Regions from separate parts of the Candidatus Macondimonas diazotrophica genome, predicted to be linked through region 4. Evidence: predicted binding sites of a transcription regulator. Region 4 holds the regulator's gene; each other region holds the start of a gene.
What was found. Region 4 encodes sigma-54, which starts transcription at its own class of promoters, with help from an activator protein. Its sites were predicted from a motif close to TGGCANGNTNCNTGCTT; they were not measured.

Region 1: fmdA (formamidase) is a predicted target of sigma-54. The motif match lies at 2,220-2,236, and genes of this name have one in related genera.
Region 2: E4680_RS08260 (ANTAR domain-containing response regulator) is a predicted target of sigma-54. The motif match lies at 4,391-4,407, and genes of this name have one in related genera.
Region 3: glnA (glutamate--ammonia ligase) is a predicted target of sigma-54. The motif match lies at 2,073-2,089, and genes of this name have one in related genera.

Annotation. Positions count from the first base shown of each region.
Region 1 is NZ_SRIO01000006.1:70,495-78,143, forward strand. Features, by position in the region: gene E4680_RS06165 (peptide chain release factor 3) at 1-349, opposite strand, end outside; gene E4680_RS06170 (FmdB family zinc ribbon protein) at 554-856, opposite strand; gene fmdA (formamidase) at 904-2,130, opposite strand; gene E4680_RS06180 (sigma-54-dependent Fis family transcriptional regulator) at 2,489-4,123, shown strand; gene urtA (urea ABC transporter substrate-binding protein) at 4,342-5,589, shown strand; gene urtB (urea ABC transporter permease subunit UrtB) at 5,658-6,581, shown strand; gene urtC (urea ABC transporter permease subunit UrtC) at 6,609-7,649, shown strand, end outside.
Region 2 is NZ_SRIO01000009.1:74,420-82,068, reverse strand. Features, by position in the region: gene lptF (LPS export ABC transporter permease LptF) at 1-299, shown strand, start outside; gene lptG (LPS export ABC transporter permease LptG) at 296-1,360, shown strand; gene E4680_RS08280 (RDD family protein) at 1,383-1,826, opposite strand; gene pcnB (polynucleotide adenylyltransferase PcnB) at 1,990-3,351, shown strand; gene folK (2-amino-4-hydroxy-6-hydroxymethyldihydropteridine diphosphokinase) at 3,348-3,854, shown strand; gene E4680_RS08265 (DUF456 domain-containing protein) at 3,862-4,350, opposite strand; gene E4680_RS08260 (ANTAR domain-containing response regulator) at 4,460-5,035, shown strand; gene E4680_RS08255 (alginate export family protein) at 5,349-6,569, shown strand; gene E4680_RS08250 (CmpA/NrtA family ABC transporter substrate-binding protein) at 6,927-7,649, shown strand, end outside.
Region 3 is NZ_SRIO01000005.1:113,259-120,907, reverse strand. Features, by position in the region: gene glnL (nitrogen regulation protein NR(II)) at 1-273, opposite strand, end outside; gene glnA (glutamate--ammonia ligase) at 589-1,998, opposite strand; gene glyQ (glycine--tRNA ligase subunit alpha) at 2,373-3,326, shown strand; gene glyS (glycine--tRNA ligase subunit beta) at 3,323-5,395, shown strand; gene gmhB (D-glycero-beta-D-manno-heptose 1,7-bisphosphate 7-phosphatase) at 5,413-6,024, shown strand; gene E4680_RS05375 (lysophospholipid acyltransferase family protein) at 6,021-6,767, shown strand; gene E4680_RS05370 (hypothetical protein) at 6,856-7,530, shown strand.
Region 4 is NZ_SRIO01000002.1:2,366-10,014, reverse strand. Features, by position in the region: gene E4680_RS01600 (KpsF/GutQ family sugar-phosphate isomerase) at 1-160, shown strand, start outside; gene kdsC (3-deoxy-manno-octulosonate-8-phosphatase KdsC) at 157-687, shown strand; gene lptC (LPS export ABC transporter periplasmic protein LptC) at 684-1,250, shown strand; gene lptA (lipopolysaccharide transport periplasmic protein LptA) at 1,240-1,761, shown strand; gene lptB (LPS export ABC transporter ATP-binding protein) at 1,758-2,486, shown strand; gene E4680_RS01575 (RNA polymerase factor sigma-54) at 2,561-4,012, shown strand; gene hpf (ribosome hibernation-promoting factor, HPF/YfiA family) at 4,040-4,366, shown strand; gene rapZ (RNase adapter RapZ) at 4,451-5,305, shown strand; gene mgtE (magnesium transporter) at 5,429-6,787, shown strand; gene E4680_RS01555 (class 1 fructose-bisphosphatase) at 6,878-7,649, shown strand, end outside.

The DNA.
Region 1 (7,649 bases), on a different contig from region 4:
CACCCTTGGCGCAGTCGATCACCATCAGCGCCGAGTCGACCGCGGTCAGCGTGCGGTAGGTGTCCTCGGAGAAATCCTCGTGCCCGGGGGTATCGAGCAGGTTGACGATGCTGTCGCGGTAGGGAAACTGCATCACCGAGCTGGTCACGGAGATACCGCGCTGCTTTTCCAGCTCCATCCAGTCGGAAGTCGCATGCCGGCCGGCCTTGCGGCCCTTGACAGCGCCCGCGAACTGAATGGCGCCGCCGAACAGCAAGAGTTTTTCGGTGAGCGTGGTCTTGCCCGCGTCGGGGTGGGAAATGATGGCAAACGTGCGCCGCCGCGCCGCCTCTTGGGCGATCTGGGACATGCTGACTCCGGTCGGTCCTGAACTGCGCACAGCCGGTGGGCCGCGCAAAGGGAGGAATTGTACCGGATGCGAGCGGCGGCCCGCAGGGGCGGAGCCGCCGGTTCCGCAGATCGACTTCAGAACAGCTGACCGGATGAATGCGCGCGGTCGAACAAGCCGAGTAACGCCGGCGCGATCGCGCAGTTCAGGCGACCAGCGGGCCCATCAGTGTCCCAACATCCACGGACGTTTACCGCGATGATCGGCATGTCCACAGCCCGGCCCGTGCGCGTGGCCGGTTGCCGGCGGCGGCACACGGCGCAGACTAAGCGGTTCATGGGCGCTGCGCTCGTTGCGAGTATGCGCCTGGTAGCTTCCAGAAGAGATCTGACGCAAGGCAGGCCGCGACAGCATGCGCGCGGATGCCGCTGCGCATTGCGGGCAGTCTATGGGGGCATTGCGTTCGCTCATGGATCGCAGTTCGGTGAACGGGCCACACGTGGCGCACTGGTATTCATACAAGGGCATACAGGCTCTCCAGAACGGATTGTCGACCGGGATGAATCGGTAATACTTCAGCCGGCCATGGCCAGATCGGCCCCGCCGCTGACCATGATCTCCGGTCCCGATGCGTTGGGCATGATGTCGAAGTCGAAAATCTCGGCTGGAATCCACAACGTGGCACAGGCATTGGGAATGTCGACGATGCCGCTGATGTGCCCCTCAACCGGAGCGGTCCCCAAGATGGCATAGGCTTGTTCACCGGTATATCCGAACTTCTTCAGATACGCGATGGCATTGAGACAAGCCTGACGATAGGCGACGTGCGCGTCGAGATAGTATTGCTCGCCCGCCTCGTCCACAGAAATTCCTTCAAATATCAGATAGTTGGAGTAACGCGGCTCAAGCGGACTGGGTTTGAAGATGGGGTTCTTGATGCCGTATTTTTCCATCCCACCCTTGATGACCTCGACATGCAGATCAATCCAGCCGGCCATTTCGATCGCGCCGCAGAAGGTGATTTCGCCATCGCCCTGGGAAAAATGGATGTCGCCCATCGACAGGCCAGCGTTTTTCACATAAACGGGAAAGTACACCTTGGCCCCGCGGGAGAGGTTCTTGATGTCGCAGTTGCCGCCGTGTTCCCGTGGCGGTACCGTGCGTGCGCCCTCCTGGGCAGCGGCCTGCGCCGCACTACCCGTGAGTCTCCCCATCACCGCCGAAGCAGGGTTGGGCGGCAGGGCAAGTTCCGGAACGCGATTCGGATCGGTCGCGATCAGCGCCTGTTCCCGCGCGTTCCACATCTTCAGCAGGTCGGCAGATGGCAGGCAACCGATCAGCCCCGGATGCATGAGGCCGGCGAAACGCACCCCCGGGATATGCCGCGACTGGGCGTAGATGCCCTCGAAGTTCCAGCAGGCTTTGCGAGCGTCCGGGTAATGATCGGTGAGAAACCCGCCGCCGTTGCTTTTGGCGAACAGGCCGGTAAAACCCCAGTCCGACTCCGCCAAGGTGCCGATGTCGAGAATGTCGACGACGAGCAGATCACCCGGTTCTGCACCTTCCACACCGATAGGGCCACTGAGGTAATGCACCTGGGTCAGATCGACGTCGCGGATGTCGTTGGCCGAGTCGCTGTCGAGAATCTGGCCGCCAGTCCAGTCGAGGCACTGCACGCGGAAGCTGGAGCCTGGCTTGACCATCTCCACCATCGGCAAATCGGGGTGCCAGCGGTTATGAATGACGCCACCCTGTTCGGCCGCCGGCTTGGACACATCGACCTCGATCAACGTCTGCAACATATCGTTTTCCCCTGCATGAAGGTCCCGGACACGCATCGCGGGCTCGCCTGGCATCCCGGAGCGGATGGCGAGCACCGACGGGAGCTCTCAGGCAAAGTCCAGGCCAATGCGATACGCCGGTATTTCTTGTTTATTTCAAGGGATTTAGATCAAGGGCCTGCCAAACGTGCCCCCCGCCTGCCGGAAATGCGGCCAGATTGTTCGACATTGTTCAAATTTGAAAATCGGGCCGCCCCAGGCTGCCTTGCGGCCCGCACCTGATCGGTGCAGTCCTCGTACATACTGGTAGCAAATTCAATGCGTTGTAAACGGCGCGCTCCTTGCTTTTTGCTATCCACATGCGCCAACGGAGATTTCGATGAGTCATCAGGCCAGCACGCTCTATCCGACGCTCTCTTCTGTGCCCGATTCAGCACTTCGCTCGAACAGCGATCTCCAGTTGATCCTGGAAATGGCCAAGTTGCAGGAGCGCCGGCTCGACCCGGATAGCATCATCGTCGCCATGTTGCGATTGCTTGCGCAGATGCGCGGTCTGAATGGCGGCCGCGTGAGCGTCCCCGATCCCAGTGGCGTGTATCTCGAAGTTCGTCACAGCTACGGCCTCGACGCGCACCATATGACCTCCGGTGGCTACACCGTTCCCCTCAATCAAGGCGTCACGGGATATGTCATGCGCACCGGCACCATTGGTCTGGTCGCCGACATTCAGAGCGAACCGATCTACTTGACACGCATCACCTCCTGGGACGAACGCTACCTCGGCCCCATCGCCTTTCTGGCGGTTCCGATTTTGGCAGAGGGTCGGCCGATCGCGGTGCTGGCTGCCCAGAAGGATGGCGCCCATCGCCACCGCTTCGACGATGATCTGATGCTGATGCGCATCGCCGCAGCGATGATCGGTCAGATCATGCGCATCGAGCGATTCGTCAGTCAGCGTACGGCTGACCTGGTCACCGAAAATCAGCAGTTGTGGCGGTCCATCCGGCAAAACGGCCTCGCTCACGGGATCATCGGCGAAAGCACGGTGTTGCTCGAAGCGCTGAAACAGGCCGGGCAAGTCGCGCGCAGCGAAGCGCCGGTGATCCTGCTCGGCGAGTCAGGCACCGGTAAGGAAAAGTTTGCGCGGCTCATTCATCAACAGAGCGATCGGCGCGAACGCCCCTTTATCTGCATCAACTGCGCCGCCATCCCCGCTGCTTTGCTGGAATCGGAACTGTTCGGTCATGAAAAAGGCAGCTTTACCGGCGCAGATGCAACCCGCAAGGGAAAAATCGAGGCGGCCGAGGGCGGAACGCTGTTCCTGGATGAAATCGGCGATATGCCGTTGGAGTTGCAAGCCAAACTCCTGCGCGTGCTACAGGATCGGCAGGTCCAGCGCGTGGGCGCGAGTCAAGTGATCCCGGTCGATTTCCGGATTCTCACTGCAACCAACGTCAATTTGCGACAGCTGGTGAACGAGCGACGCTTCCGGCTCGATCTCTACTATCGGCTGAGCGTGGTCCCCATCTATCTGCCGCCGCTGCGTGAGCGCAACGGTGACATCAAGATCCTCGCGCTGCATTTCCTCAACGAACTGAACCATCGCTACGAGCGCAATGTGACCTTGGAAAATGGGGTACTGCGGCGACTCGAATCCTTCGACTGGCCGGGCAACATCCGGCAACTCCAGAATGTCATGGAACGCGCAATCGTGATGGCCGAGGGTCTGATCGTCACGGCGACACAGATCGCGCTCATTTTGCAGGACGAATCCACCGTCCAACTGCATCAGCCGGATCAGACGTCAACGGACGTTCTGCTCTCCGCCCCGCATGGCCTTTCCGCCGATTGTGAGCCGCGACACTACCTCAAGGTTCACCACACCCAGGGCCATGCCATCGAGAAAGCCCTGCGCGATAGTGGGGGTAACCAGAGTGCAGCCGCTCGGCGTTTGGGAATGACCACCCGGCAATTGCGCTACCGGATGAGCAAGCTTGGGATCGATGCGTTATAGGCAGATTGTCGTCCGCCCGGACATTGGCCGGCAAAGCGTGACAATGTCAGTGAGCGCATCCGACCCGTGCATCGAAGTACACCGAAATCGCGCTGCGAACCTTTTAATTTCAGATGGTTGCATATTATACGGTCGTACTTCAAACAAACCATCTCCCTGGCCTGATCCTTGCTCCCGAGGGTTTGTTCGATTGTGGCCACTTGCTCAGGAGATTGCCGATGCGCCTTCACCTTGCCTCTCATCGCTTCATTTCATCCTGTCGATGTCTGGCGCTGATCATCGCGGGTGTGCTGGCTACCGGTGGCCTTGCAGGGGCCGCTGACCATCCGACCGCGAAAGTGAACACCACCAACCTCGCGGTCACGGATCAAGTCGTCAAGGTTGGCATCCTGCATTCGGTCACGGGAACCATGGCGATCAGCGAAACAGGATCGGTAGAAGCCGAGAAACTCGCCATCAAGCAGATCAACGATCTGGGTGGTGTCTTGGGTCGCAAGATCGAGATCATCCAGGAAGACGGTGCCAGCGACTGGCCAACCTTTGCCGAAAAATCTCGCAAGCTGCTGGTCCAGGATCGCGTAGCGACGGTATTCGGTTGCTGGACCTCGGCTTCGCGCAAGGCAGTGTTGCCGGTATTCGAAAAGGAAAACGGCCTGCTCTACTACCCCACGTTCTACGAAGGGCTCGAGCAGTCCAAGAATGTGATCTATACCGGCCAGGAGGCGACCCAGCAGATTCTCGCGGGCCTGGACTGGATCGCCAAGGAAAAGAATGCCAAGACCTTTTATCTGATCGGCTCGGACTACATCTGGCCGCGCACCTCGATGAAGATCGCCCGCAAGCACATCGAGAATGTCCTCAAGGGCAAGGTGGTGGCCGAAGAGTACTTTCCGCTCGGACATACCAACTTCGGCTCGGTCATCAACAAGACGAAGCTCAGGAAGCCCGATGTGATCTACAGCGCGGTGGTCGGCGGCAGCAACGTGGCCTGGTACAAGCAGCTCAAGGCGGCTGGCGTGACGGCGGAAAAGCAGACCTTGCTCACCATATCCGTGACCGAGGATGAGGTCCTGGGCATCGGCGGGGAAAACATGAAGGGCTTCTATTCCGCCATGAAGTACTTTCAGAGCCTCGACAACCCCAACAACCAAAAATTTGTCAAGGCGTTCAAGGAGATGTGGGGTTCGGACAGCGTCATCGGGGACGTGACCCAGGCGGCCTATCTCGGCCCTTGGTTGTGGAAGGCGGCCGTTGAGAAGGCCGGCAGTTTCGACATCGACAAGGTCGTGGCCGCATCACCCGGCCTCGAACTCAACACTGCCCCGGAAGGCTACGTAAAGATTCATCCGAACCACCATCTGTGGAGCAAGCTGCGGGTAGGTCAATGGGACGAGAATGGCCAGGCCAAGGTGGTCTATGAATCGGAACTGATCGAGCCGAATCCTTTCCCGGCCGGCTACCAATAAGCGAATCGAGCGCTCACCGGAGGCCGGGCCTCCGGTGACTGGATTCATCTCGTTCAGGAGCGCATCACATGGCGGGTTACACCTGGTCGGAAATCGGTTCCATCTTGGCCATGCAGGGATTCAGCGGGCTGAGCCTGTTCTGTGTCTTCCTGCTCATGGCGTTGGGGCTGGCCATCATCTTTGGGCAGATGGGCGTCATCAACATGGCGCACGGGGAGTTTCTCACCATCGGCGCGTATACCACCTACTGGCTGTCGCACTGGGCTGAGCTGCACGCACCCGCCCTGCTCGACTACATGTTCTTCACGGCGGTGATCGTCGGCTTTCTGATCGCCTTCGCCGTCGGCTATCTGGTCGAGATGGGATTGATTCGTTATCTCTACAAACGTCCCCTTGACACACTGCTGGCCACCTGGGGGCTCAGCCTGATCATGCAGCAGACATTCCGTTCCGCTTTCGGGGCACGCGAGGTCAGTCCGACACTGCCCGGATGGCTGCTGGGATCGGTGTCACTGACGGATACCATCGAAATCCCCATCAACGGCCTGGTCGTAATGGGACTCACCATCGTGACCACGGGCGCCGTGTTCCTGTTCATGTTTCGGTCACGCTGGGGCTTGCGCGTGCGGGCTACGGTCCAGAACCGCATCATGAGCGGCTGCGTCGGCATCGATACCACACGGGTTGACCGGATGACCTTCGCCATCGGCTGTGGCACCGCCGGGATCGCGGGTGCCGCCTTTACCACCATTGCCTCCACCGGTCCGACAAGCGGTTCACTCTATATCGTGGATACCTTCCTCGTCGTGGTGTTCGGTGGTGCTGCCAGCCTGCTGGGCACAATCGCCTCGGCGTTCACCATCGCCCAGGCGCAGTCAATCCTGGAATTCTTCTCCAGCGGCTCCATGGCCAAGGTGATCACCCTGATGGCCGTAGTGATCATTCTCATGCTACGCCCGGAAGGCCTGTTCAATATGCGCATTCGCCGCTAACCAGTGCCGCGAGGGAGACCGTTGCTCATGAATCAAGTAGTGAACAAGCTTTTCGGCGGTCGAGGAGGCCTCGCGGGATTTGTCCTGCTGGCAATCCTCATCCTCATCATCCTGCCCACTGTGCTGGATGGATTCCGGCTCAACCTGGTGGGCAAATACCTCACCTATGCCTTTGTGGCCGTCAGTCTGGTGCTGTGCTGGGGCTACGGCGGCATCCTGAGCCTGGGCCAAGGCATCTTTTTCGGTCTGGGTGGTTATTGCATGGCGATGTTCCTGAAACTCGAGGCGTCGAGTCCTGCCAATACCGCCATCCAGAGCACGCCGGGCATTCCCGATTTCATGGACTGGAATCAACTCACTGCCCTGCCGTGGTTCTGGAAACCGTTTTACAGCCTGCCGCTCACGCTCGTTGCCATCATCGCTCTGCCAACCCTGTTTGCCTGGCTGATCAGCTTCGCTCTCTTCAAGCGCCGGGTTGGGGGCGTCTATTTTTCCATCATCACCCAGGCCATCGCTTCCATCCTGACCATTCTGATCATTGGCCAGCAGGGCTACACCGGGGGGATCAATGGGATCACCGACCTGCGTACCCTGATGGGTTGGGACATCCGCACCGACGAGGCCAAATGGTTGCTGTACTTCGTCACCTGTGCCTTGTTGCTGGTGGTCATTCTGCTGTCACGGCTGATCCTCACCAGCAAGCTGGGGCTCCTGCTGGTGGCGCTGCGTGACCAGGAGGACCGCATGCGCTTCTCCGGCTACGATGTGGCCAACATCAAGATTTTCATCTTCTGCGTGGCAGCCGCAATTTCGGCGATCGGTGGGGCGATGTTCACCTTACAGGTCGGCTTCATGTCCCCGTCCTTCGTCGGCGTGGTGCCCTCCATCGAAATGGTGATCTACGCGGCCGTAGGCGGCCGCTACTCGCTTATTGGTGCCGTTTACGGGGCACTGCTGGTCAACGCTGCCAAGACCATGTTTTCGGAATCCTTTCCAGAGCTGTGGCTGTATCTGATGGGCGGTCTGTTCATTGCCGCTGTCCTGTTTTTCCCCCGCGGTCTGGCCGGA
Region 2 (7,649 bases), on a different contig from region 4:
GCCGACTGGCAGCGCCGGTGTCGCTGCCGGTGTTCGTGCTGCTCGCGCTTCCCCTGGCGCGATCGTCGCCACGCCGTCGCAGCAACGGCTTGTTGTGGGCCGTGCTGGCTTATGTGGTATTCGGCAATCTGCTCGGTATTGGAAAAACAGCCCTCGAGCAGCAGGTCGTACCAGCCTGGTTCGGACTCTGGTGGGTCCATCTGATCGTGGCTGGTTTGGGAGCCGCACTGCTCATCTATCAAAACGGCCACACGCTGCGATGGCCGAGTCGGCTGTCCTGGTTCGGGATGCGGTCATGATCCGGTTGGAGCGATACCTGTTGCGCAACTTGCTCCTGGGCGTGGGCACCGTGCTGCTGGTGATGTCGGCATTGGTGATCTTTGTCAACCTGCTCAGTCAGATCGAAGACTTCGACGATACCCGCTTCAGTGCCCTGGAGCTGCTGGTCTATGTCAGTCTCAGGCTGCCTGCGGTGCTGTTCCAGATTGTGCCGATCGCGGCGTTGATCGGTGCGCTGCTGGGTTTGGGTGGTCTCGCGGTGCAGCGGGAGCTGATCGCGATGCAGGCGCTCGGTTTGCCGTTGTGGCGCATGATTCGTGCGGCAGTTGTCGGTGCGATGGTCATTGGCGCGGGCGCATGGGTCATGGGCGATATACTGGGGCCGCCTGCCGAGGCCATGGCGCGTCAGATGCGCGATGCGCAGCGATTGGGCGGCCTGGGTGCGCGTTTGATCGATCAGGTTTGGTTGCGGGATGGCGAGTCGTTCGTGCGGATCGATTCGCTGGTCAGTCCGCGCCTGCTGCGCGGTGTCGAGGTGATGACGTTCACTGAAACCGGGCAGCTGCGGGAGATCGTGCGCGCGCCGCGCGCCGTGGTAGAGCCCGATGGCTGGCTATTGTTCGACGCTGACGGCACGCGGTTCGAGGCCGACAGCGCATCGGTTTTTCATCATGACCAGGTGATCTGGCCGCTCCGCATCGAGCCCCATATGGTCGAGGTGCTGGCGGTGAGGCCTGAAACGCTGACCTTGGTCGAGCTGTGGCGGCAGATGCAGTTTCTGAGTGAGAACGGTCTTGAAACCGACGCATTCAGTGCGTTGTTCTGGTCCCGCCTGATTCTGCCGGTCAGCGTGCTGCCCATGTTGCTGCTGGCCGTGCCGCTGCTGCTGGGCGGTTTGCGAGACAGCAGCATGGCGCGGCGAGTCATGATCGGCTTGGTCATTGGCGCGATCTATTACCTCACCACCGTGACGATGGGGGGCGGTGGGGCGGTGCTGGGGCTGCCGATCGCGGTAAGCGCCTGGCTGCCCACGATTCTGTTCAGCCTGATCGCCGTCTGGCGGTTGGCGCGGATGCGCTAACAGAGCTTCAGCCTGGCGTTCCTTAGGTCTTGGGCAGGACCACCAGGCGGGTTCCTGAAAGACGGTCGTGCCAGGTCCGGTGGTCTTTGTCGATCCACTGCCAGAAAAACCCGATCCCCAGGCTCAGCCAGGACAGCACCGAGGCAAGATAGCGGCGGGTCGACCGGCGCCAGTCGAGCGGTGCGCCGCTCGCGGTCTGCACCTGGATGCGCCAGGCGCGCATCCCCAGGGTTTGCCCGCCTCGAGTCCAGAACCACGAGAAAAACAGCCAGCCGATGAGCAGCAGGTACGCGGTGTAAACGAGGTTGCCGGCACCAATGGCTTCGCCATGGGTGAAGGTCAGTACGGGGAAGGTGGCCCCCATCCAGATGGCACCGAGCAGCAGGCTGTCATAGAAGATTGCCGCCAGGCGGCGGATCAGCCCACAGGGCTGGACGGCGGGTTGCCGAGGAGTCGCGGTATCCATCGAGTTCCCAAACGAACGCAGCGTTCGGTTCCCGCTGCGTGAAACGGTTCTGTGTCCAAGCCATCGGCGTTTGGCGGGCTGGTTGTGCAGCGACAGGATGCCAGCACAGGTCAGGCATGTTAAATTAATGCCAATCCGAATTCACCAGTCAGATCGCCTTTGCGTGCAAGATTTTTTTCCTGATCCCCATTTCACCAAACCGGCGGCTGATTCCATCGGCCCGGTGATCGTGCGCAGAGCCGAACACACGTTGTCCCGGTCCCATATCGCCGCCCCGGCGCTCAAGGTGCTCTATCGACTCAAGGCTGCCAACTACCAGGCATTTCTGGTCGGCGGCGGCGTGCGCGATGTCCTGCTGGGCTTGCAACCCAAGGACTTCGATGTGGCCACCAATGCCTTGCCCGAGCAGGTGCGGGCCACGTTTTCCAATTGCCGCTTGATCGGCCGCCGCTTCCGGCTGGCGCATGTGCATTTCGGCGGACATATCGTCGAGGTGGCCACTTTTCGGGGTGCCGGTGAGCAGGGTGATGATGCCGTGCTGGTCGATGAACGCGGGCGGGTATTGCGCGACAACGTCTATGGCAGTCTCGAGGAAGACGCCTGGCGGCGCGATTTCACCGTCAACGCGCTGTATTACAGCATTGAAGACTTCAGCATCCATGACTATGTCGGTGGCATGGCGGATCTGCAGAATCGCGTCCTGCGCCTGATCGGTGATCCATGGACGCGCTATCGGGAGGATCCGGTGCGCATGCTGCGTGCCGTGCGCTTTGCGGCCAAGCTGGGCTTTTCCCTGGAAACACATACGGCGCAGGCGCTGCGTGAACTGTCGGGGCTGCTCACGGATATCTCGCCGGCACGGCTTTACGATGAGTGCCTGAAGCTCTTTTTGGGTGGCCATGCCGCGCAAACCTTCACCCTGCTGCGTGAGCACGGCCTGTTTGCTTATCTCTTTCCCGCAACCGAAGCCGTGATTCGGCGCGAAGGTGAGCAGGGGCCGACGGCGCGTCTTCTGCTCCAGGCCATGGTCAATTCCGATCAGCGGATTGCCGAGGGCCGGTCGGTGACGCCGGCGTTTCTGTTCGCCGCGCTGGGCTGGGGGCCGCTACGGGAAGTCCTGGATGAGTGCATTCAGGCGGGGATGTCTATGGCACAGGCGCGCGTCGAGGCGATCCAGCGCGCGGAGGCGGCGATGCCCGTTTTGCCGCCGCGCCGCTTCCGAACGCCGATGCAGGAGATCTGGCAGCTGCAGCCCCGCTTTGAGTTCACCACGGCCAAACGCGCCAAGGCGTTGCTGCGGCATCCCCGGTTTCGCGCCGCCTACGATTTCCTGTTGCTGCGTGGGCACGGCGGTGAAGTGCCTGAAGCGCTGCAAACGTGGTGGACCGAATTTCAGGTGGCCGCTGATGAAGCGCGTGAGGTGTTGCTGGAGCAACGGCCCGAGTCTTTGGCGAAAGCCCCGCCTTCCCGTCGACGCCGCCGCCGTGGGCCGCGCCGGCGTCCGGAGGGCGATGTCACCTCATGAGCGACCGTCCGACGACGGTCTACGTCGGTCTGGGCAGCAATCGCCTCAATCCGGTCCGGCAGATGAGCCATGCGCTGACGGCATTGGGGCAGTTGCCACGCACCCGCCTGCGCGCTGTTTCCGCCTACTATGTATCTGCGCCGGTGGGTTGCCGCGCTCAGGCACCATTCGTCAATGCAGTCGCCGCGCTGGAAACCGCTTTGCGACCCATGACCTTGCTGCGTGCCCTGCAGCGGATCGAGCGCCAACAGGGGCGCCGCCGTGGACGCAAGCGTTGGGGGCCGCGCCCGTTGGATCTGGATCTGTTGCTCTACGCCGGACAGCGCATCCGAACTGTCCGGTTGCAGGTGCCCCATCCCCGGCTATTGCAGCGCGCGTTCGTGCTGCGGCCCTTGTGCGAGATCGCGCCGGGGATAGGTGTTCCGCCGCATCGGGCACGGCTGCGGGCACGGCTGCGCCGCATGGGCAGCCAACCGGTCCGGCGCCTCGATTTTCCGGAATGAGGGGCGGTCACAGCGCCGCAATCAGCGGCGGCAGACACATCAAGACGATGGCCACGATCAGCAGCCCTTTGATCACGATGCCGCCCAGGCTGCCGATGAGCGTGCCCAGGCCCGCCCGGGTCGCTTCCTCCCACGGCCGGCCGCTGACCAGTTCGGCACCGATGGCGCCGACGATGGCGCCCAACAGGAAGCCGAAGGGTGGAAAAAAGACTGCACCGACGATGGCACCGATCAGGGCGCCCCAGATGCCGCGTGTGCTGGCGCCATAAAAGCGCGCGCCCAGTACGGTAGTCAGGTAATCGAGGATCAGGGACAGTCCAGCGATGAGGGCTGCCACGATGACTTCCCGCTGCCCCAGCACCGTGAAATTCCCCAGCCATGCGGCGAACAGCACGCCCACTGCAGCCACGGGAACACCCGGGAGAAAGGGCAGGATCACACCAGCACTTCCAGTCAGCACGAAAAGGATGAAGATGATCAGGGCAACAATGTCCATGAGGTTCTCCGCTTCGCAATCACTGGCCGGCTCGGTGAGGTGGCTCTTTTTTTGCTTGAGGCCAGTTCAGTGAAATCTTTCTGAGAGTGGCCGGGGCCGGGGTTCAATCATGTTGAAAGTCATGCTGGTGGATGATGATCCTGGTCGAGGCGCCATCTTACGCCAAGCATTGACCGATGCCGGTTATACCGTATTCAGCTGCCCCTTGCGCGGGGTGAACCTACTGGCTGAACTGCAGCGCAGTGGCGCTGAGGTGGTGCTTGTGGACATGGATGTCCCCGATCGCGACACCCTGGAGTCCGTACGCCACATCAGTCGCGACTTTCCCCGCCCGGTGGTGATGTATGCCGAGTCGGGCAATACCGAAACGATCCGTCAGGCCGTAAAGGCCGGCGTCAGTGCCTATGTGGTTGACGACATCAACCCGCGCCGGGTCAAACCCATTCTGGAAGTGGCCGTGGCTCGCTTCAAGGAATTCCAGGCCTTGCGGGAGGAGCTGGAAAAGACGCGCAACAGTCTGGCTGAGCGCAAGGTCGTGGATCGAGCCAAGGGCATCTTGATGAAGAAACGGGGTATGGATGAAGAGGCCGCCTATCAGGCCCTGCGCAAGCTGGCGATGGATCGCAATCAACGTCTGGCGGAGGTGGCGCGTACCGTCGTCGAAATGGCGGAGTTGTTAGGCTGAGTGGATTGCTGTTGAGCGGCACCGAATCGGTGCCGCGACGTGGACAGCTGCGTTTTTTTGGTGCGCCTGCGGGATGACCCGAATTGGCCGGTGCGGATGGCAAGACAGTCCCGGGTAAGGATTTCGCCGTCTTCGGTCTAATATGGCAGTTTTATTGCATTGGCCTGTGCCGAGGGTGAGCCAACGACGGCTTGCCCGGAGTCATGGCAACGACGTCACGCTTCGCCGATGGGCGGGGATGGCGTCGTTTTTTTTTGGCCTCCGTTCGCGCATTGCGTTCGAGGCTGCTACTCAGGACACAGGAAGACGAGGCATGCTGAAGAAGAACGCGGGTGTGAAAGCCGGATGGGTGGTAACCACTGCGCTGTCGGTTTGTTCAGGAGTCGCTTGGGGCGCCACCGACCCTGATCCGCTGACTGCGGCGATAACCGGCGGCAAAGTGGATTTCGACTATCGACTGCGCGGGGAATGGGTGGATCAGGATGGCGCGGCAAAGGATGCGGAAGCCTATACCGGCCGTTTGCGCCTGGGCTACAAGACCGGCGATTTTCATGGGTTTGGCGCTTATGTGCAGATGGAGCATGTCGATGCCTTTGCCGGAGAGGACTACAACAGCACCGATAACGGCAAAACCCAATACCCGGTCGTGGCCGATCCGGCGGATACCGAGCTGAATCAAGCCTACCTCAGCTACGGCGGGCTGCCTGAGACGGACATGAAGCTGGGCCGCCAGCGCCTCATCCTCGACAACGCCCGCTTCGTCGGCAACGTCGGCTGGCGCCAGAATGAGCAGACATTTGACGCCTTCACCATCCAGAACAAGTCGTTGCCCGATACCGTTCTGACCTATGCCTATCTGGACCGGGTCCAGAACATTACCTTCGATGAAGTCGAACTCAGCGCTCACTTGTTCAACGCAGCCTACCAGCTCGCGCCCTGGGCCAAGTTGGTGGGCTATGCCTATCTGCTGGACTACGACCTCGATGCCGGTCCAACCAAAGATACCCAGACGTTGGGTCTGCGTGCACAAGGTGCTGTTCCGGTGGGTTCCGGCAAGTTGCTGTATACGTTTGAGTACGCCGCGCAGAACGACTACGGCGAATCGGATTCGACGGTCGATGCGGATTACTACCTCGCCGAGCTTGGCGGGGTGGTGTCAGGGATCACGATCAAGCTGTCACGTGAAGTGCTCGGCGGAGACGGCACTTACAACTTCCAGACCCCGTTGGCGACCAAGCATGCCTTCAATGGCTGGGCTGACAAATTCCTCGGCGACCTGATTGCAGGGGGGCGTGGCCTGCAGGATAACTTCGTGACGGTCAGCGGTTCGGTGATGGGTGTGACGCTTACTGCCGTGGCGCATGATTTCAAGTCCGATGACGGCAATCTCGACTACGGGACCGAATGGGATCTGTTGGCCACCAAGAAGGTGACGTCCAATCTCTCCCTGACCCTCAAATATGCGGACTATCAGGCAGATGACTTTGCCACCGATACGCAGAAAATCTGGCTGATGGGTGAGTTCAAGTTCTAAAGCGATGCGCACTCCGGATGGCTGATCGGCCATCCGGAACGGCGGTGCACCACGATCGTGCCGCATGGGAATGCATCGCACCAAGTCGGACACAGCGACCGAAAGGGAGAACGCTTCAGTGGGCGTGGGGTCGCATAAGCGACTGATTGTCCATATTTATGGTTTGGCACGATGTGTGCTCGTAGACGAATAAGCGGTTCTCGAACATCCAAAGGCGGGTGAACGGGAAACGACAGCAATTTCGCAATTGCTTGGAGGACAAAGGCGTCCTGGACCCCATGCCCGAGGCAAGGGAATCCAGCGACGTTTTTTTTTGGGTTTTGCATGGGCAATGGGTCACTGAGAGAGGCTGAATCCGTGAGTCGATCACCTGATCGGGATTTGGAACTGCGCTGTGTGAGATTGGGGTTCATTCCGCTCACGGATTGCGCCGTGCTCGTCGCTGCGCGGGAGCAGGGCTTCTTCGCGCGCCACGGACTTGACGTCCGGTTATGTCGCGAACCCTCCTGGGCCAACATTCGCGACAAGGTGGACAGCGGCGCCCTCGATGGCGCGCACATGCTGGCGCCGATGGCCTTGGCCGCCGGGCAAGGGGTGCCTGGTGCGGGCATCCGGCCGATCACCACCGCCTTCAGTCTGGGATTGAACGGCAATGCGATTACCGTTTCCCGGGGACTGTATCAGCGCTTGCAGGAGGCCGATCCCGTCGCCATGGCAACACGCCCGATTACGGCGCGCGCACTGAAGACCGTCATCGCCGCGGATCAGCGGGCCGGGCGACCGCCCCTGACATTCGCCACCGTATTTTCGTTCTCGGCTCATGATCTGCAATTGCGCTATTGGCTGGCTGCGGCCGGAATCGATCCGGATCGGGATGTCCGCCTGGTGGTGATTCCACCGCCTCGCGTGGCTGATCACCTGGAAGCCGGTTTGATCGACGGTTACTGCGTCGGCGAGCCATGGAACAGCCAGGCGGTCGCCAGAGCGAGCGGGTGCATCCTCATCAGCGGCCATGAGTTGTGGAACAACGCGCCAGAGAAGGTGTTGGGAATGACCGAGGCTTGGGCGGATGCCCACCCT
Region 3 (7,649 bases), on a different contig from region 4:
GTTGAGTTCGCGTTCTGTGTAGGGCGCCTCGCTGGTGAGCGCCTCGAGCAGGCGTTCAGCGAGGCTTTCTCCATGTAGCACCAGCGAGGTGAGGGAGGTCCCCGCCAGTCGCCGGACGCTGGCGCCGAACAACATCTCGGTTGCGCTGTTGAGATAGCGGATCCGCAGGCTCCCGTCCAGAACCAGGACGGCAGTCGCCAATTGATCGAGGAGCGCGGCGGCCCCCAGGCCGGTGCCGGTCAGCGCGTGGTCTTGTCGAGAGCGATTGTTCATGGTGTTGTCTTGGCAAGCAAAAGCTGTGCCGGCGCCACATGATGGCGTGCCTGAACGCACCACCCTGACGCATATCGGGCCCGCGGAGGCGTATTGATCCGGGGTGGGGTCAATTATGCGCCTTTTTGGTGCGGAACGGGGGCGCAGGGCGATCGATACGCGGAAAAAATGGTGCAGCACGATCGGGGCGCCGTGCCGAATGGCCGGGTATCCAGGCCGCGGAAGGGAATGCATAATGCGGCCGGATGGTCTGCAGGATCAAAAAAAACCCGCCTGAATTACTTCAGGCGGGTTTTGACGGTCGAACTGACGCGATCAGAGGCTGTAATACAGGTCGAATTCCACCGGATGGGTGGTCATGCGGACCCGCGACACGTCGGCCGTCTTGAGCGCGATGTAGGCATCGATCATGTCATCGGTGAATACACCGCCGGCGGTGAGGAAGTCACGGTCGCTGTCCAGTGCATTGAGCGCCTGCTCAAGCGAAAAAGCGACCTTGGGGATGGCCTTTTCCTCTTCGGGCGGCAAATCGTAAAGATCCTTGTCCATGGCTTCCCCGGGATGGATCTTGTTCTTGATGCCATCGAGACCCGCCATCATCATCGCCGCGAAGGCCAAGTAGGGGTTGGCGGTCGAATCCGGGAAGCGAACCTCAATGCGCCGCGCCTTCGGGCTCGACACCCAGGGAATACGCACGGAGGCCGAGCGGTTGCGAGCCGAATAGGCCAGCATGACCGGGGCTTCGAAATGAGGCACCAGACGCTTGTAGCTGTTGGTGCTGGCATTGGTGAAGGCATTGATGGCATGGGCATGCTTGATGATGCCGCCGATGTAGTACAGCGCCGTCTCGGACAGGCCGCCGTATTGATCGCCGGAGAACAGGTTCTGGCCAGCCTTGGACAGGGACTGGTGCACATGCATGCCGCTGCCGTTGTCGCCGACCAGCGGCTTGGGCATGAATGTGGCCGTCTTGCCGTAGCTGTGGGCCACATTCTGCACGACATATTTGAGGCGCTGGACTTCGTCGGCTTTCTTGACCAGCGTGTTGAACTTCACGCCGATTTCGCACTGACCCGCGGTGGCCACTTCGTGATGATGGACCTCGACCGGCAGGCCCATTTCCTCGAGGGTGAGGCACATGGCGGCGCGGATATCGTGCAGCGCATCGACCGGCGGAACCGGGAAGTACCCGCCCTTGACGCCCGGGCGGTGGCCCATGTTGCCGTCAGGGTAGACTTTTTCGGTGTTCCAGCCAGCCTCTTCCGAATCGATCTTGTAGAAGCAGCCACCGATGTCGGCGCCCCAGCGAACGTCGTCGAAGATGAAGAATTCGTTTTCGGGACCGAAGAACGCTGTATCGGCGACGCCGGTCGATTGAAGGTAGGCCAGCGCGCGTTTGGCGAGTGATCGCGGGCAGCGGTCATAGCCCTGCATGGTGGCGGGTTCGACCACATCGCAGGTGAGGTTTAGCGTCAGTTCCTCGAAGAATGGATCGAGGGTGGCTGTCTCCGGGTCAGGCATCAGAATCATGTCGGATTCCTGAATGCCTTTCCAGCCGGCAATGGACGAGCCGTCGAACATCTTGCCGCTTTCGAACACCTCGGCGTCCACGGTATGAGCAGGCACGGTGACGTGCTGTTCCTTGCCCCGGGTGTCCGTGAACCGGAAGTCCACGAATCTGACTTCTTTGTCTTGAATCAGCTTCAGCACATCATCGCCGGACATTGACATTGCATTCCTCCAAATTGCGATAGATCAAACTTCAGACGACCCACCAAGGACGGGCATCCCATAGAATCACGCATGAACCATGCCAAAGCATGCCAGCACGGCGATGCCCTGCAACAGGGCTGTCGCTGTCGTTCCGCGGTCCGCAGGCCGCGCAATCATGGTGCGCCTGAGTCGTGTCGCACCAAGTTGGGGCGGTGCGGTGGCTCCCTTCATGCGCCCGCACCGATCTCTGCGAGATGTGGCCAAGGTTAGCACCTGCCCGAAGGTTCCAACAGGGCTGATGCACGGAGACAGTCCAGGCCGGTATACTTTTTTGATTTGGCCGGCTCACCGATTTTCCTCAAGTCTTCTTTCCGGCGTGGAGTCCCATGAGCGCATCCCCTCAAACCTTCCAGGATCTGATCCTGGTACTGCAGAACTACTGGGCCCGACAGGGCTGCGTGATTCTTCAACCGCTGGATCTCGAGGTCGGCGCCGGTACGTTCCACCCGGCGACTTTTCTGCGCGCGATTGGCCCGGAAACCTGGAATGCGGCTTATGTCCAGCCTTGCCGCCGGCCCAAGGATGGCCGCTATGGCGACAATCCCAACCGTCTGCAGCATTACTACCAGTTCCAGGTGGTGATGAAGCCTTCGCCGCTCGATTTTCAGTCGATCTACCTGGATTCCCTGCGGGAACTGGGCATCGACCCCCAGGTTCATGATATTCGCTTCGTCGAGGACAACTGGGAGTCCCCGACCCTTGGCGCCTGGGGGCTTGGCTGGGAGGTGTGGCTGAACGGCATGGAGGTCACCCAATTCACCTACTTCCAGCAGGTGGGCGGGCTGGAATGCTTTCCCGTCACCGGCGAGATCACTTATGGTCTCGAACGCATTGCGCTCTACCTGCAGGGCAAGGACTCGATTTTCGATCTGGTTTGGACCATCGGCCCCGACGGCGCACCGGTGACCTACGGGGATGTGTTCCACCAGAACGAGGTCGAGATGTCGACCTACAACTTCGAGCAGGCGCCGGTTGATGAGCTGTTCCGCCTGTTCGATCTGTACGAGGTTGAAGCGGGTCGGCTCATGAAGGCCGGCCTCGCACTGCCGGCCTACGAGATGGTCATGAAAGCCTCGCATGCCTTCAATCTGCTCGACGCGCGTCATGCCATCTCGGTCACTGAGCGGGCACGCTATATCCTGCGAGTGCGCACGCTGGCGCGCGCCGTCGCTCAAGCCTATTTCGAGGCGCGTGCACGCCTCGGTTTCCCCATGGCTCCGCCGGCTCTGCGCCAGGAAGTCCTGAGCCAGTGGCAGGCTCGGCAGGAGGCGATGGCATGAGCCGGGCGAATCTGCTGATCGAACTGGGCACCGAGGAATTGCCGCCCAAGGCCCTGCGGGCGCTGCGCGATGCCTTTGCCGACGGCATGCGACGCGAACTCGCGGCGGCGCAGATCACCTTCGGTCATGTCGCTGCCTATGCCGCGCCGCGGCGGCTTGCCGTGCAGATTGACGATGCGTTGACCCGTCAGCCCGATCAGATCGAGGAAAAAGCGGGGCCTGCACTTGCCGCCGCCTTCGATGCCGATGGCCAGCCGACCCCGGCGGCGCTGGGATTTGCCCGCAGCTGCGGCGTGGCGGTGGATGCGCTCGAGCGGCACGATGAAGGCAAACGGTCACGACTGATTTATCGGGCGACGCGTCCGGGACAATCACTTCGTGACCTGTTGCCTCAATTGGTCGAACGGGCACTGGACACCCTGCCGACACCCAAGCGGATGCGCTGGGGCGCAGGCCGACACGAATTCGTCCGGCCGATTCATTGGCTGGTGATGCTGCTCGACTCCGATGTCGTGGAGGGATCGGTGCTGGGCGTTCCCGCCGGTCGCCAAAGCCGGGGCCATCGCTTTCTTGCGCCCGACCCAGTCGTGCTGGATCAGCCGGCGGATTATCTCGAGCGTCTGATGGCAGCCCATGTGGTGGCCGATTTCGACGCGCGCCGCGCGCGCATTGCCGAAGGGGTCGCTGCCGCTGCTGCGGCGTTGGGCGGCGAGGCGGTGCTGGACGATGACCTGCTCGACGAGGTGACCGCGCTCACCGAGTGGCCGGTGCCGCTCGCCGGGCGGTTCGAGGCGCATTTTCTCGAGGTACCGGCCGAAGCGTTGATGTCCTCGATGCGCGGCCATCAGAAGTATTTTCCGGTGCGTGATGCGCAGGGTGGTCTGCTCAACCATTTCATTACCGTCGCTAATCTGGAATCGCGCGATCCGGTCCAAGTGATCGCGGGCAACGAGCGGGTGATCCGGCCGCGTCTGGCCGATGCAGCCTTCTTCTTCGAGCAGGATCGCAAGCAGCCGCTCGCCGCGCGTCGCGAGGCGCTGCGCACGGTGACCTATCAGGCCGAGCTCGGGAGTCTGTTCGACAAGACCGAACGACTCGCGGCGCTGTCGCGGTGGCTCGCTGAGCGCATCGGCGGGGATGTCGCGCTCGCGCAGCGCGCCGGCATGCTGTCCAAGTGTGATCTCATGAGTGAGATGGTCGGCGAATTCGACGAGCTTCAGGGCATCATGGGGGCGCACTATGCACGCCTGGATGGTGAAGCCGACGAAGTCGCAAGCGCCCTGCGCGAGCAGTATCTGCCGGCCTTCGCGGGCGACGTCCTGCCGACGACATTGACCGGCTGTGCCCTGGGGTTGGCCGACCGGCTCGATACACTGGTCGGCATCTTCGGGATGGGTCAGATCCCGACCGGCTCGCGGGATCCGTATGGGTTGCGCCGCGCCGCCATCGGTTTGCTGCGCATCCTGATCGAGCGCGGGCTCGACATGGACTTGCGGGAAATGCTGGGTCAGGCGCGAGCGGGTTATGGCGCCCTCAAGGTCGAGCCGGTGGAGCCGGTGTTTGCCTATGTGATAGAGCGGTTGCGCGCCATCTATGAAGATCAGGGCATTACGTCGGAAGTCTTCATGGCGGTCATGGCGCGCGCACCGTCGGTTCCCGTGGATATCGACCGGCGGGTGCACGCCGTCAACCACTTCCGCCATCTGCCTGAGGCGATGGCCTTGGCTGCTGCGAACAAGCGGGTCGCCAATATTCTGGCCAAGTCCGAAACTGCCCCGGGGGCCAGCGCGGTCGATCCCGCCCTGTTCAAGGAGGCCGCAGAAGCGGATCTGTTTGCTGCGTTGACGGACCTGCAAGCTGTGGTTGCGCCGCTGGTGGCCCAGGCCGATTATCAGGGGACGCTGGCGGCACTCGCCACCTTGCGCGCCCCGGTGGACGCCTTTTTCGACACTGTATTGGTCAATGCCGAGGATCCGGCGCTGCGGGCCAACCGATTCGCGCTGCTGGCGAGATTGCATGCCCTATTCTGGGAGGTGGCAGACATTTCTCTGCTCTGCCCAGCAAAATGAGCCCCGTGGATCCATCGATGCTGCTGCCCATTGGACCGACCGCGTCGCCGGCACCCCCAGCGCGGGGATGGATCGTTCTGGATCGCGACGGGGTCATCAACCGAGACCGGGCAGACTATGTGAAAACGCCGCAGGAACTCGATTTTCTGCCGGGTAGCCTGGCCGCCATCGCCCGGTTGACGGCGGCCGGATTCGGTATGGCGGTGGCCACCAATCAATCTGCGGTGGGGCGCGGACTGCTGACCCGGGAAGGGTTGGCGGTCATCCACGCGCATCTGGAGTCCGAGATTCAGCGGGCGGGCGGCCGGCTGGCGGGCATTTTCGTCTGCCCGCATGCGCCGGATGCCGACTGCCGATGCCGCAAGCCGCGCCCGGGTCTCCTGCAACGCATTGCGGCGTGGGCCAGCATCGATCCGGCGACGCTTACCGTCGTGGGTGATGCGGCGCGCGATCTCGAAGCTGCCCGCAGCATCGGTGCACGCGCGGTTTTGGTGCGAACCGGGCATGGCGAGCGCACCTTGCAGGAATATGGGCTGTCAATCGACTTTCCCGTGTTCATGGATCTCGACGCATTCGCGGCCCGCTGGGTTGCCACCACCGCCGACCCAGCGGGCGAGCAGCAGCCATGAATGCTGGGGAACGCAAACTGGGCATGATCCAGACGTTGCGCTGCGTGCTTTTCATTGCCTTGCTGGCCACGAGTGTGATTCTCTGGGCTCCGGTCATCCTGGCCAGCCGCCCCCTGGCTCATCGGCTGCGCTACCGCCTGGCCCTGATGTGGCTGCAGTTTCATGCGGCCCTGTTGCGTTGGGTGGTGGGGCTGCGCCATGCCGTGTCAGGACTGGAGCATCTTCCGGCCGGTCCGGCAGTGGTGTTGTGCAAGCATCAATCCACGCTGGAGACCTTTCTGCTCCCCCTGATCCTGCCGCGGCAGACTTGGGTTCTCAAGCGCGAACTGCTGCGTATCCCGCTGTTCGGACCGTCGCTGGCCTCGTTTCATCCTATCGCCATTGATCGCGAGCAACCGCGCGCGGCCCTCAAGGAGTTGTTGCGACAGGGGCAGGAGCGCCTGGGCATGGGGCTCTGGGTGGTGGTCTATCCGGAAGGGACCCGCGTCGCTCCCGGCGAATCGCGCCCCTACAACAAGGGCGGTGTCTGGCTGGCCCAGCGTGCCGGCGTCCCTGTGGTACCGATTGCAGTGAATACCGGTCTGTTCTGGCCCGGCGCGACTTGGCGTATCCGCCCGGGCACGGCGCGGCTGGCCATCGGGCCGCCACTCGATGTCCAGGGTCAGGATGTCGAGACGATCAATGCACAAGCGCAGGCCTGGATCGAGCAGACCAGTGCCAGCTTGGCGAAAATCACGCGCTGAGAGCACATTCTCCCGGAGCTCAAAGGCACCGACCGGTATATAAAGAAGTTTATGAGGTTTATTGCGTATCCACGCATAAGACCTTACCATGACATCGCTTGGCTGGGCAGACAATGCTCAACATGCCTTGCTTCGCTCCATCAAAAAGACGGTAGTGTACGCCGACCTGTCGAGCATGCAGGATTGGCCTCCAAGTAACGCTGCCGGGCCTACAAATTCACCAACGAGAGAGGGTTTTGAGATGAGCACCATGCAACGCAAGCTCGTGTTCCCGGCCGTCGCCCTGGCCGCTGTTGTCGCGACTCCCGCCGCAATGGCAACGGAAACCGCCGGCAAGTTTGGCCTCGGTCTGAGCAAGATTATCGAAGAAGATGCCGTGGCCTTCGCCGGTCGCTATTGGCTCACCGAAGAAGCCGGTATGCAAGGCACCCTCTACTATCAGAATGATGAGCAGGGTAACGACGAACTGACCAGCTACGCGGTTGGCGTGAAGGGCATTTTCGCCCCCGTCGTTCGTGAGAACAGCAAGTTCCTGGTATCCCTGGAAGCCGGCTTTGCCAGCGCCGAGCTGGAAACCCCTGCAGGTGATGCGGAAACCGACGGCTGGTTCGTCTTTCCGGCCGTGGGTGCCGAGTTCATGCTGAGCGGCCTGCCCGAACTGGGCCTGAACTTCGAAGTCGGCTACCGTTATGAAGATTCCGATGATCTGGATGCCCAGAGCGAAGGCGTGACCGGGACCGTGGGTGCTGTTTACTACTTCTGATCGAGATCGGGATCTCGCCGATCCGAGAGCGGCCCGTCACGGGCCGCTTTTTTTATGTGACGGCATCCCCTGACTGATTCGGCCCTGCTATTCTGAGGGCCGGTTTACCGTCGGGAGTA
Region 4 (7,649 bases):
GACGCCGCATGGCACCACACTCCGGCCGGAAGCGCTGGCGGTCGATGCGCTGAATCTGATGGAAGACCGCAAGATCATGGCGCTTGTCGTCGTGGACGAAGCCGATCGGGTCATCGGCGCTCTGCACATGCATGACCTGCTGCGGGCAGGTGTAGTATGACGGTCAGCGCGGAGGTGATCGAGCGGGCACGCGGCATCCGCCTGGCCGTGTTCGACGTCGACGGTGTCCTGACGGACGGGCGTCTGTATTTCGCTCCGGAAGGCCCGGAAATGAAGGTATTTCACGCGCGGGACGGGCTCGGGATCAAACTGTTGCGCCGCCACGGCATCGAAGTCGCCGTCATCTCGGGGCGTCAATCGCCCGTGGTGGCCCGCCGCATGGACGCCTTGGGCGTCACCCATGTGTACCAGGGCAATGATGACAAACTGCCGATACTGCGCGACTTGCTAAAGAAGCTCTCGCTCGCACCGCAAGCCTGTGCCTATGTCGGCGATGATGTCATCGATCTGCCGCCCATGTCTGTTGCCGGCCTGGCCTGCACGGTTGCCGACGCCCACCCTGCGGTGCGCCGGGCCGCGCATTGGATTACCGCGGCGCCCGGCGGTCAGGGCAGCGCACGCGAGGTTTGTGATCTGATCCTGACGGCGCAGTCGGCACTGCCGGATGAATGGAAACCAATCTCGTGAAACGCCTGATCAGCCGCCCGTGGGGACTTCTTTTCCCGGCCGGTGCGCTGGCCGCCTTCCTGGCCCTCAATTCGCTCGACAACCCCCGGCAAGATGACATGGCTTCACAAACGCCGACAGCGGATTACGAACTCCACAATTCTCGGATCGACCAGCTGGATGAGACCGGTCGTTTGAGCCTTCGTCTGATTACGCGGATCGCACGGCACAGGCCGGCCTTGGCGGGTACGGAAGTCATCGACGTTACGGCCCTGCAGCCGACCGAGCACGCAACGCCGAATCGATTACAGGCCCCCGATGGATTCATTCCCGACGATCGAACACAGCCGATGCGGCTTGGCGCACCGGTGAAGGTGGAAATCCAGAATCAAGCCGGCAGATCCCCCTGGCATCTGGAGACCGGCGAGCTGGAGTATATCGGTGCCCGCCAGCGGCTGGCATCTCATACAACGGTTACCGTAACCCAAGGCAAAAACCGGCTTGAAGCCGAAGCGTTCGATGCGGATCTGGCTGCGGGCCACATCATTCTGACCGGCCAGGTGAGAGCGCGTTATGTTCCTTGATGCCAATCGGGTTCGTCCGCTGTTTGCTGCCGTGCTGCTGTGGAATGCAACCCTGGCGAACGCTGCGCCCGCCGCGGCGCCCATTCTCATCGAGGCGGATCGCGCCGAACTCGATCAAAACCAGCTCCAAAGTACCTACACCGGCAATGTGCGTATCACGCAGGGCACGACGGTGTTCACCGGCGAGCGTGTCACCGTACTGCACGACCCGGACGGCGTGCCGCGCCGGGTGGACGTCGCTGGAACACCTGCGCGCTTCAGTCAGCCCGCCGAAGCCAAGACGCCCGCGATCGATGCCAGGGCGGAGCGCATGCGCTACGACGCCGAATCCGGCCAACTGGAACTCAACGGATCGGCGTGGATCCGCCAAAATCGGGATGAAGTCTCGGGCGAGCGATTGATCTACGACCGCGTCAACCAGCGCATCCTCGCCACGGGCGAAGCCGGCGGCACCGATCGCGTTCGCATCACGATCCAGCCGCGCACCAGCCAGGATGATGCAACGCCATGAGCTGCGTGCTGGAAGCGGACACCCTCACCAAGCGCTACCGCAACCGCTCGGTGGTCAATGAGGTCTCGCTCCGTGTCCAGGCAGGTGAAGTGGTTGGCCTGCTGGGCCCCAATGGGGCCGGGAAAACGACCATGTTCTACATGATGGCGGGCCTGGTCCGACCGGATCGCGGGCGTATCATGCTGAGTGGCGAGGAAATCTCCGATCTTCCGATCCATTTGCGCGCGCGCCGTGGAATCGGTTATCTGCCCCAGGAAGCCTCGGTCTTCCGCCGGTTGACGGTGGCAGAGAACATTCTGGCGATTCTTGAACTCCGGCCCACGCTATCGGCGACGGATCGCAAGCGACGCTGCCAGTCCCTGCTGGAGGAGTTTCACATTGCGCATCTGCGTGACTCCCAGGGCATGAGCCTCTCGGGTGGCGAAAGGCGACGACTGGAGATCGCCCGCGCCCTGGCCGCCGAACCCAGCTTCATCCTGCTCGATGAGCCTTTTGCGGGCGTCGACCCCATTTCTGTCGTGGACATTCAGCGGATCGTGACCCACCTGCGCGATCGCGAGATCGGGGTCCTCATCACCGATCACAATGTCCGCGAAACACTTCATATTTGCGAGCGCGCCTATATCCTGAGCGAAGGCTCCATCATTGCCCAAGGTGAGCCTGATCAGATCCTGGCCGATAAGACCGTAAGGGAAGTCTACCTGGGCCAAGCATTCCAACTTTGACAGCCTTGCGCCCCACAGCCCCTTCGAGGGAGTAGAATCCGAACAATGATCGCTGCCAACCATTCGTCGTTCCTATGAAACAGACACTGCACCTCAAAATGGGCCAGCGTCTGGCCATGACCCCTCAACTGCAGCAGGCAATCCGCCTGCTCCAACTGTCGTCGATCGAATTGCAACAGGAAATCCAGACCATCCTCGATAACAATCTGATGATCGAGAATGGGTCAGCCGAGGGAAGCGACACGGCCGAGGACGCAGCCAGCGACTACCAGGAGACTGCAGGGGATTCGATGACCGGCCTTGATGCGTCAGCCGAAGCCCCAACCGATGCGCGCGGTGACGACTTAGACCTGGCGTGGGAAGACCCATGGTCGCAGGGCGAGGACACGGTTGCCGGCAGCGGGGAAGCCTGGGACTTCAATCAAACACCCAGTCAGGACGGCGGCGAGCTGCGAGATCATCTGATCTGGCAGATGCGTCTGGGCCACTTTTCCGAAACTGATGAGGCCATAGCGCTTGCCATCATCGACGCCATCAACGATGACGGCTATCTCACCGAGTCGCTCGATGCACTGGTTGGCGAGGTGGGTCCGGACTTGGCCACCGAGCCGGCTGAAATTCTTGCGGTTCTGCAACGGATTCAAGGTTTCGATCCCTTGGGTGTCGGCGCCCGTGACCTGCGCGAAGCGCTGCTGTTGCAGCTCAAGGCGATTCAGCCCAGCGACGTGCTCCCACTTGCGTGCGAGCTGGTCGAACATCACCTGGATCTGTTGGCCAACCGAGATTTCGCCACGCTTCAGCGCCGACTCAAAACGACGGAGGACGGATTGCGAGCGGCGATCGAATTGATCCAGCGCCTCAACCCACGTCCAGGGGCACAGATCTCTCAGAAAACGGCGGGATACGTGATACCCGATGTGATTGTCCGCCGTTCCGGTACGGGTTGGCGAGTCGATCTCAATACGGAAACCACCCCCAAGCTACGCATCAATCGGCTGTATGCCTCCCTCATCAAGCGTGCGGACAGCAGTCGCGACAACGAAACGATGCGTCAGCACCTCCAAGAGGCGCGATGGTTTCTGAAGAGTCTCCAGAGTCGCAACGAAACGCTGTTCAAAGTGGCCTCCAGCATCGTTGAACGCCAACAAGCCTTTTTCGATCACGGTGAAGAAGCCATGCAACCCATGGTGTTGCGCGAAATCGCCGAAGCGGTCGGCATGCACGAAAGCACCATTTCCCGCGTGACCAATCAAAAATACATGCATACCCCACGCGGCATCTTCGAGTTCAAGTACTTCTTTTCCAGCCACGTGACCACCGTCGACGGTGGCGAATGTTCCGCTACTGCGATTCAGGCCATGATCCGCAAGCTCATCGCGGCAGAAAACCCGCGCAAACCGCTGAGCGACAGTAAACTCACAGAGATGTTGCTGGGAAATGGAATCAATGTCGCCCGACGCACGGTTGCCAAGTATCGCGAATCCATGTCCATTCCACCTTCGAACGAACGCAAGCGACTGGTTTGAAGGGGCTGATTACCAAGGGGATGCCAGATGAAAATTGATGTTACCGGCCAGAATATCGAAATCACGACCGCCATCCGTCAATACGCCGCCGAGAAGCTCGAACGCATCCAGCGGCACCTCGATCAACCGCTGGACGCTCATATGGTGTTGCGGGTCGAAAAGGAACGCCATCATGCCGAAGCCAAGATCCCGGTGAACGGCAGCACGCTATTCGCCGATGCCACCAGCGAAGACATGTATGCGGCGATTGACGCCTTGGCCGACAAACTCGACCGCCAGGCGCTGCGTTACAAGGACAAGAATAACGATCACCATCCCCGGGAAGCCCGAAAATCCGAGATTCATAACCAATAGAGCGCCTAGCCCGGTCAAGCCTGCATGCTGCCAGGCTTGACCGCTTCCTTCCCGAGATCGCCACTTCGCAAGGTAACCCCTCTGATGAAGCTTTTGATCCTGAGTGGTTTGTCTGGCGCAGGAAAGAGCGTGGCCTTGCACATGCTGGAAGATCTTGGTCTTTACTGCGTGGACAATCTGCCGCTGTCCTTGCTCGAGGCACTCGTTGAGGATTTCTCCCGGCATGGGGATTTCTCCTCCCAGGGCGTCGCGGTCGGCATCGATGCGCGTTCTCGTGCGCCGGAACTGGACAGCTTCGGCGAATGCCTGGCTCGGTTACGTCGGCGGGGTGTGGATGTCGAGACCATATTCCTTCAAGCCGAACCGGATACGCTGCTCAAACGTTACAGCGAAACCCGGCGGCGTCACCCGTTGAGCAGCACGCAACGGGCGCTGGTCGAGGCCATCGAAGCGGAGCGCAAGCTGCTCAGCCCAATCGCCGAGCAAGCCGATCTGGTGCTGGATACCAGCCTGACCACGATGCACCAGTTGCGCGACAGCATCCGTCAACGCGTGCACGGTCGGGATGGCTTCTTTTCACTCATGATCCAGTCGTTCGCCTACAAACAGGGGGTTCCGTCCGATGCGGATTTCGTATTCGATATCCGCTGTCTGCCTAATCCTCACTGGCAACCGGGTCTGCGTCCGTTGACTGGTCTGGATACCGAGGTGGCGACCTATCTCGAAGCGGAGCCGCTGACTCAGGCTCTTTTCGACGATATCCGGTCCTATCTGGAACATTGGCTGCCGCGTTTCGAAACCGAAAACCGCAGTTACTTGACCGTGGCCATCGGCTGCACCGGAGGCCAGCATCGCTCGGTATATATGGCCGAGCGCCTGAAGCGCCATTTCAGCGCCAGTTACCCCAAAGTTTTGGTACGGCACACCGGTCTCCGATAGCAATATACGTGCCCATACGTTTTCATTCGCTGGACTGAATCTGTCCGTTTCCCTTAAAATGCCGGATATTGACTATTACCATCTGGACGGCCGGGTCAGGCCGTGGCCAATTGGAGCCGGGCGATGTCCGACACTGATCGTCCCGACAAAAAACCCGACCAAGCCGCCGCACTTCGAGAGGCGCTGAACCGCGGCGCCTATCAGCATGCGCAACGTTTGCTGCAAACGCTGCACCCGGCAGAAATCGCCGCGTTGCTGGAATCCACGCCATCTCCCGAACGCGAATTCATCTGGACCCTGGTCCCCGCCGAAGAAAACGGCGAAGTTCTCTTGCACGTCAATGACGATGTCCGTAATGCACTGATCCGTCACATGGATCCGGCCGAGCTGGTCGCAGCCACCGAACATCTGGACCTCGATGATCTCGCCGATCTGATCGATGATCTGCCGCGTGCAGTCACCCGCCAGCTCTTGCAGGCAATGGACCAACAGGAACGTTGGCGCCTGGAAACGGTTCTGTCCTATCCGGCGGAAAGCGCCGGGGGATTGATGAACCCCGAGGTCACGACCGTCAGACCGAACGTGACGCTTGATGTGGTCATTCGCTATCTTCGCCTCAAGGCGGAACTCCCAGACCAGACCGAGCAGCTGGTCATCGTCGACCGCTACGGCCACTACGTCGGCACGCTGCCGCTGCAGACCCTGTTGATCAGCGATCCAGACAAAACCGTGGCCGAGGTCATGGATACGGAAGTCGAACCGATTCCAGTGGATCTGCCGGCCCGCAAGGTCGCTCAACGATTCGCCGATCGGGACCTGTTGTCCGCGCCAGTCGTCAGTGTGGACGGTCTAGTGATCGGACGCATCACCATTGACGATGTCGTCGATGTGATCCGAGACGAAAGCGAACATTCGATGATGAGTCAAGTCGGCCTCAACGAAGAGGAAGACATGTTCGCGCCGGCCCTGCAGAGCTTTCGACGCAGGACCCTCTGGCTGGGGATCAACCTGGTCACCGCATTCATTGCTTCAGCGGTCGTGGGTTTGTTCGAAGCCACGCTACAGCAGGTCGTCGCGCTTGCCGTACTGATGCCGATTGTCGCCAGCATGGGCGGCATTGCGGGCAGTCAGACTCAGACGCTTATCATCCGCGGGCTCGCTCAGGGGCGGCTCACCGCCAGCAATGCGCAGCGCTTTATCAACAAGGAAATAATACTCGGCCTGCTCAATGGCTTGGCATGGGCGCTTGTCACTGCCTTGCTCGCCTTTGTCTGGTTTGGTCGCAGCGATCTCGCTCTGGTGATGGGGCTTGCAATGGTGGTCAACCTCTTGCTTGCAGCCGCCAGCGGGATCGGCGTGCCACTGATGATGCGGCGCCTTTCGATCGACCCTGCGCTGGCTGGCCATGTGGTGCTCACGACCGTGACCGATGTTGCCGGTTTTTTTGCGTTTCTTGGATTGGGCAGTTTGCTGCTCCGATAAAGACGGACTTTCATCAGGTGTGCACCGAGGGGTTCCTTGTTAGAATCCGCCACCTTCAACATTCAGTACAGCATTCGGGATGACACACGCATGCGTCACGGCATCACCCTATCTGCGTTTCTGCAACAGGAACAACGTCTCCACGACCTGAGCGCCGATCTGGCCGGGGTGATCGACGACATGGCACGAGCAATCAAGCAGATTGCTCATCATGTCAGCCTAGGTGCGCTCGGCGGGGTACTTGGCAACACCGATGCCATCAACATTCAAGGCGAAGTCCAGAAAAAACTGGACGTCGAAGCCAATGACATCATCCTGCGCTGTCATGAAACGTCGGGGCGCGTTGCGGCAATGGCCTCCGAGGAAATGGACTCCATCTATCTGCTTCCGATCGGCGAGCGGCGTGGCGACTACCTGCTGGTTTTCGATCCGCTCGATGGCTCCACCAATATCGACATCAACCTGTCGATCGGCACCATTTTTTCTGTTCTGCCCTGCCCGCGTGGCGTCACCGAGCCTCGCGAAAGCGACTTCCTCCAACCAGGGCGCAATCAATGCTGTGCCGGATACGCCCTCTATGGTCAGGCCACCATTTTGGTGCTGACGCTGGGACGTGGGGTCGTCAGCTTCACCCTGGATCGGGCCGTTGGCGAGTTCATCCTTGTTCAGGACAGCTTGCATATCGATACCGAAGGTCACGAATACGCCATCAATACCTCAAACTGGCGATTCTGGGAGCCTCCCATTCAACGCTACATTGAAGAATGCCATGCTGGAACCACCGGACCCCGCGGCAAGAACTTCAACATGCGCTGGATGGGCGCCATGGTCGCCGATTGCCATCGCGTGTTGAGTCGTGGCG